One region of the Fictibacillus sp. S7 genome, then DNA from elsewhere that is predicted to be linked to it. Evidence: riboswitches for the same ligand, from Rfam matches in the RefSeq annotation. Region 1 holds a riboswitch; each other region holds the start of a gene.
The links. A riboswitch is a leader RNA that binds a small molecule or an ion and turns the genes downstream of it on or off. The one in region 1 is predicted to bind lysine.
Positions count from the first base shown of each region.

Region 2: it holds a riboswitch for lysine, as region 1 does, so the genes downstream of both, DMO16_RS00260 (aspartate kinase) here and DMO16_RS13300 (amino acid permease) in region 1, are expected to answer to the same signal.
Region 3: it holds a riboswitch for lysine, as region 1 does, so the genes downstream of both, lysA (diaminopimelate decarboxylase) here and DMO16_RS13300 (amino acid permease) in region 1, are expected to answer to the same signal.

Region 1 is NZ_QJKL01000001.1:2,579,843-2,582,047, forward strand. It holds gene DMO16_RS13300 (amino acid permease) at 1-1,130, opposite strand, end outside; lysine riboswitch at 1,226-1,415, opposite strand; gene DMO16_RS24330 (hypothetical protein) at 1,638-1,790, shown strand; gene DMO16_RS13305 (VOC family protein) at 1,964-2,205, shown strand, end outside.
Region 2 is NZ_QJKL01000001.1:53,159-55,363, forward strand. It holds gene uvrC (excinuclease ABC subunit UvrC) at 1-507, shown strand, start outside; lysine riboswitch at 584-774, shown strand; gene DMO16_RS00260 (aspartate kinase) at 964-2,199, shown strand.
Region 3 is NZ_QJKL01000001.1:519,306-521,510, forward strand. It holds gene DMO16_RS02680 (spore germination protein) at 1-747, shown strand, start outside; lysine riboswitch at 817-995, shown strand; gene lysA (diaminopimelate decarboxylase) at 1,099-2,205, shown strand, end outside.

The DNA of each region.
Region 1 (2,205 bases):
GAGGCGTTCAACAGCCATGTATAAATGGCTCCGTCACCAAATAAGGAAGCAAGAAATGCTACTGCTCCAACTGCAGCCGTCACGATCAGCGCAGGAACAGGAACACCCCGAGAATCCAGCTTTGCCAGAAACTTGGGAGCTTTTCCGTCACGTGCCAGGTCCCACAGCATACGGGTCGATGCGTACATACCAGAGTTACCTGCAGAAAGGACAGCGGTTAAAATGATCGCATTCATGACAGATGCGGCAAAGGCGATTCCCGCTTTATCAAATACCAGGGTAAACGGACTCACGGTGATTTCACTTCTTGCCAGCCTGCTGTCCGTATAAGGAATGATTAAGCTGATCACTAGTATCGCAAGAATATAGAACAAAAGAATGCGCCAGAACACACTCTTGACTGCTTTTGGAATGTTCTTCTTCGGATCTTCAGTCTCCCCTGCTGCCACACCAAGCAACTCCGTTCCCTGAAAGGAAAAACCTGCTGCCATAAAGACGCCGAGCGTAGTAAAGAATCCGCCATTGAACGGGGCATCACCAATAGTAAAGTTTTTAAAGCCAATGGCTTCTCCGCCGAGAATTCCAAAAATCATAAGCGTACCGAGAATTAAAAAGATAATAACCGTAACCACTTTAATAAGAGAAAACCAGTATTCTGACTCTCCAAACCCTTTAACGGATAAGTAGTTCAATAAGAACATAATTGCTAAAAACAACGCACTCCAAATATAGGAAGGCGTATCAGGAAACCAGAACTTCATGATGAGCGTAACCGCTGCAAGCTCTGCCGCAATGGTGATCGCCCAGTTGTACCAATAATTCCAGCCCAGGGCAAATCCCACGGAAGGATCCACAAATTTTGTGGCATAGGTACTGAACGATCCTGCCACCGGCATGTAAGATGCCATTTCCGCCAGGCTTGTCATCAAAAAGAAAACCATGATGCCAATGACTACGAAGGATAAAAGCGTGCCCCCGGGTCCGGCCGTATGGATCGAGCCTCCACTCGCCAAAAACAGGCCGGTTCCGATGGTTCCACCCAGCGAGATCATCGTTAAGTGGCGGGACTTCAGTTTACGCTGTAGTTCTCCTGAAGCCGCTGGTGTTGAATTCTTTGCTGTGTTTTGCATAAAAAAACTCCTTTTCATTTTGGAAGGAGTGGGAAATAAAAAAAGCCGCCAAAACGCAGTTTGACGGCAGTTCTATTCTACCCGCATCATGCCTTCCGTAAGATAGCGCATCCCACTCACCGGTAATGTGAGCGTGACAGTGCTGTTCCTTTTCGAAAACAGCCCCAATTCATATTTCCAGAGATAAACATGAATTTCGGCAGCTTTTCCTTTCACACGGAGTCTATGATGTCTTTCTGCATCTCGTACGTCCTACTAATAAAAGCCGCGACCTCTACCTCATCGGATTGATGAGGATTTTTGAAATATCCAGTTAGTTGACGCTAGTTGCTATTATAAAACACGAACATTAACTGTTCAACTGTTTTTTGTTTCCAAGGTCTCTTTTGCAGCATTAATGTACGTTTGAACCTTTTCTATAGATGAGGCAAATCTTCTGACTGGGAACAGGGCCAAACGTGGCTTTTATCCGGCTTTAACTAAAAACGGGTAAGGGATCAGGACAAATTGGCCAAAATTGGTGGCTACGACCTAATCACCGGTCTTGTATTAGTGGCCTATGCCTTTATTGAAAATCTGCAGGCCACCGTTTTAATGCCTGTCGTTCTCATTGGATTCATCATACTGCTTGGATATGTGAATACAAGAATGGTTGAATAGAACCTCTCCTGCTATAAAGGATTTACAGTGCTCTTGTCAAATAGATAAATGGAGAATCATGTGAAAGGAGCGATTGAAATTGAATCGAGTTCTGTCCCCCGTCTCATGTAAAGTAAATAACGTATTTATTCACGTTACTGATTTAAAAAAAAGCCGCAGAATGGTACAGCAGACTGCTTGGGCTCCCAACGCCGGAGCACGTCGAATCTCCGGTATACAATCTCCCGGTTACGGGCGAAACAGGCTTAACCCTGGATGACCACGCGTTTGACCCGGATTTTATTTTCAGCCCTTCAAAGCACCCGCTGTTTAATTTTTTGGTAACCGATGTAGATGAAGCTTACGAGTTCATGAAAGAGAACGATATTACCATTGTCAGAGAAACGGAACGCATCGGGGATGTTGCCTTTTTCAA
Region 2 (2,205 bases), 2.5 Mb from region 1:
GCTTCCATGAAAGAGGTCGTGCGGAGAAGGTATTCACGGATTCTGAAGGAAAATGGACAGCTTCCGGATCTGATAATCATTGATGGCGGAAAAGGCCAGATTGCCGCAGCGCAGGATGTTCTTGAAAATGAATTAAATCTCTTTATCCCGGTGGGCGGATTAGCGAAGGATGAAAAACACCGCACGTCTCAATTGTTAATGGGAGACCCTCCGGAAATTATGGAAATGCCGAGAAACAGCCAGGAGTTTTATCTTCTGCAGCGCATACAAGATGAGGTGCACCGTTTTGCCATCACGTTCCACCGTCAGGTCAGGGATAAGGGCATGTTTCGTTCCAGCCTTGATAATATCCCGGGTGTCGGTGAAAAAAGAAAAAAACTGCTGCTGAGAAAATTTGGATCCATAAAAAAGATGAAAGAGGCGACTATGGAGGATTTCCGGGCAGCAGGCATCCCCATGGGGGTAGCAGAAGAAATCATGCAGGCGCTGCAAAAGGATCCATCATAAAAAAGGGTTGATTTTTAAAATCTGCTTTGCTACACTAAATACAAATTTTAATAGAGCGCCATACTTCAGTTTTTGAAGTGATGGTAGAGGAGCAAAAACCAATAGTAGGCAACCGGAAGAGAAGGAGCTCTTATGACGGTGGCTGAAAGGGGATTTTTGCCGAAGCTTTAGGAAACTTCCTTTTTCTTAAGGCTGGACCTGCATTGAATAAATGCAGGGCTGTCACACATTCCTTGCCCGGAGGATGTGTGGAGGACTATCTCACATGAGGGGAAAACATGCTGGCTTACTGTTGCCTATTCAAGCAGCAATAAGGTCTTTTCCTTATTGCTGCTTTTTTGTATTCATAAACAGTTTTACAGTCTGTTGAAAAAGTGGAAGCCAGGACTTGGCTGGCCATATCTGGGTGTCTTTTTAGCATAACAACTTTTTGCGGATGAGAAAGGATGGACCATTGTGGCGTTAATCGTTCAAAAATTCGGAGGGACAAGTGTAGGTACTCCCGAAAAAATCAGGAATGCGGCCAGACGGATTATTCAGGCAGCAAATGAAGGAAATCAGGTGATTGCGGTTGTTTCTGCCATGGGCAAGACAACCGACGATTTGGTAAAGCTGGCAGGAGAAATCACAAGCAAACCATCCAAACGGGAAATGGACATGCTGCTCACCACAGGTGAACAAATTACCATATCATTGTTAGCCATGGCTCTTGAGGAGGCCGGTCACCCGGCGGAATCTCTCACCGGATGGCAGGCGGGTATCCAAACGGAGAGCCTTCATGGCAATGCGAGAATATTGGACATTGATACGAAAAGAATCGAAACGCTCTTAAATGAAGGGAAAATAGCAGTCGTTGCCGGATTTCAAGGGTGGACAGCGTCGCAAAGGATTACGACTCTAGGTCGGGGAGGCTCGGACACAACAGCTGTTGCTATAGCTGCAGCCCTTCGTGCGGACAAGTGCGAAATTTATACGGATGTGACCGGTGTGTTTACCACCGATCCCAGGGTTGTGAAGCATGCGCGGAAACTGGCTGCCATTTCTTATGATGAAATGCTTGAGCTGGCCAATTTGGGGGCAGGGGTCCTGCATCCAAGAGCTGTTGAATTTGCCAAGAATTACGGAGTAAAGCTTGAAGTTCGTTCAAGTATGGAAGAGGAACGTGGAACAATCGTTGAGGAGGAAGCAGAAATGGAAAACAATCTAGTGGTAAGAGGACTGGCTTTTGAAGGCAATGTTACCAAAATCACAATTGAGAATCTCCCGAACGGATTGAATACACTTTCGTCTGTATTTTCTTTGCTCGCGGACAATAACATTAATGTTGATATTATTATTCAAAGTGTAAACAAGCAGGAAAAAACCAACATTTCCTTCTCCATTGACAGTGCCATTTTTGATGAGACGGTCCAGCTTTTGGAGCAGAACAAAGGACAGCTTGGTTTCAGCCAAATTCTCCACGAAGATGGACTGGCGAAGGTTTCTATTGTCGGCTCAGGGATGATCTCCAATCCTGGTGTCGCGGCACAAATGTTTAAGGCTTTATCTGATCAGAATATTATGATCAAAATGGTAAGTACCTCAGAGATCAAAGTATCCACTGTAGTTGGGCAGCAGGATATGATTAATGCTATTGAGACACTTCATGATGTATTTGAACTGGACGCGAGAGTACCAGTTCAACACGCATAATAACGT
Region 3 (2,205 bases), 2.1 Mb from region 1:
GCGGCCCAGCATTTAATGGAAGGCCATGTTCTCGTAATCACCGATACGAGCCCAAGTGTTATCATTACACCGACAACCTATTTTCACCATGTACAGCATGCAGAGGAATTCCGTCAGACGCCGATGGTCGGGGCTTTTATCCGCTGGGTCCGGTTTACCGGCATCATTGCCTCGCTTCTCCTCCTGCCGCTCTGGTACCTTTATGCTACACAGGAAGGACTGCTGCCATCGAATATCGATTTTATCGGACCAAACAAAACGACGAATATCCCTTTGTTCCTGCAAATTGTCTTTGCGGAAATCGGGATTGAAATCCTGCGAGTAGCCGCGATACATACCCCCAGCCCGCTTTCGACGGCGATGGGCTTGATCGCAGCGGTGCTCATTGGCCAGATCGCCATCGATGTGGGACTGTTTGTTCCGGAAGTCATATTATATGTATCAGTCTCAGCGATCGGAGGGTTTTCTACCCCAAGCTATGAACTCAGTGTTGCCAACAAAATGCTCCGGCTCGTCCTTCTGGTGCTAACGGCCATCTTCCATGTGCCCGGGCTTGTCGTAGGCGCCACTCTGCTGCTTCTGTATCTTGCTTTTGTGAAAAATTTAAATACGCCCTATCTGTGGCCTTTTATCCCATTCAACGCCAAGGCGTTTGTGCAGATCATGATCCGGCTCGCTGTGCCTCTATCGAAAGTCCGGCCGAGCATCGTTCATCCGCAAAACAGCAAAAAGCAGCCAACTTCTTAAGAAGTGTTGCCGATTATCAAAATTTGTGATAAATTTGTTCATAACAATTGGATATGCCTCATTTATAAATAATGGGGTAGAGGCGCAAAGCGGATGAGTAGGATGATGGAGTGAATGGACATGATGAAATCATTTTAAAGGCCAATTTGCCGAAGTGTGGGAATGATCCATCCATTCTCATGCTGGGCCGCTGCCGAACAGACAGCGGACTGTCACTGCAATGCTTGCAGTGGAGAACTATTCCGGCAAATGGGGGTACGGTAGTAGACAGCCAGTGTACCTTATACATGGGCTGTCTTTGTTTTTTTCGTCGGAAAAGAATCTCTGCAGGATAGAAAAGGGGAGATTATGATGTACTTACATGGCACAAGCTCGATTAATGAAGATAATCATTTGACGATCGGCGGGCTGGACACGGTTCAGCTGGCACAAAAATACGGAACACCGCTTTATATTTACGATGTGGAATTGATCAGGCAACGCGCAAGGTCGTTTAAAAAAGCGTTTGAGGAACAAGGCATAAAAGCCCAAGTGGCTTATGCGAGCAAAGCATTTTCCTGCCTTGCGCAGGTCCAGCTGGTGGCAGAGGAAGGCTTAAGCCTGGATGTTGTTTCCGGGGGAGAGCTTTATACAGCTCTTGCTGCTGGATTTCCTGCAGAACGCATCCATTTTCATGGCAACAATAAAAGCTATGATGAGCTACAATATGCCTTGAAGTCCGGAATCGGATGCTTTGTTGTGGATAATTTTCATGAGCTGCGCATGCTTAATGAGCTCTGTGACAAAATGAATACACAAACGTCCATTCTTCTTAGAATCACTCCTGGTATCGAGGCTCATACCCATGAATATATTCTAACGGGACAGGAAGATTCAAAGTTTGGTTTCGACCTTCAGAATGGCCAGGCGGAAAAAGCAGTGATTGAAGCACTGGATTCAGAAGCAATTACCCTTCTTGGGGTTCATTTTCATATCGGTTCGCAAATTTTTGAAACAGCGGGTTTCATTCTGGCCATTCAGAAACTGTATGATTACCTTGCCAAATGGAACAATGAATTGTCCTTTTTTCCCAAAGTTTTAAATCTTGGTGGTGGATTTGGGATTCGTTATACAGAGGCAGATGAACCGCTCGAGCCCAAAGAATACATTGAAGCGATGATCGGTGAAGTGACACGACTATCTGCTTCAAATTCAGTTTCAGTACCTGAAATCTGGATTGAACCCGGCCGTTCGCTCGTTGGTGACGCAGGAACCACCATCTATTCGGTCGGCTCACAAAAGGATATTCCTTCGGTCAGGCATTATGTGGCAGTAGACGGAGGGATGAGCGATAATATCAGACCTGCACTATATCAGGCCCAATATGAAGCGGCACTTGCCAACCGGGCGCGAGAAAAAGGAACAAAAAAGGTGTCTATTGCAGGGAAATGCTGCGAATCCGGGGATATGCTCATATGG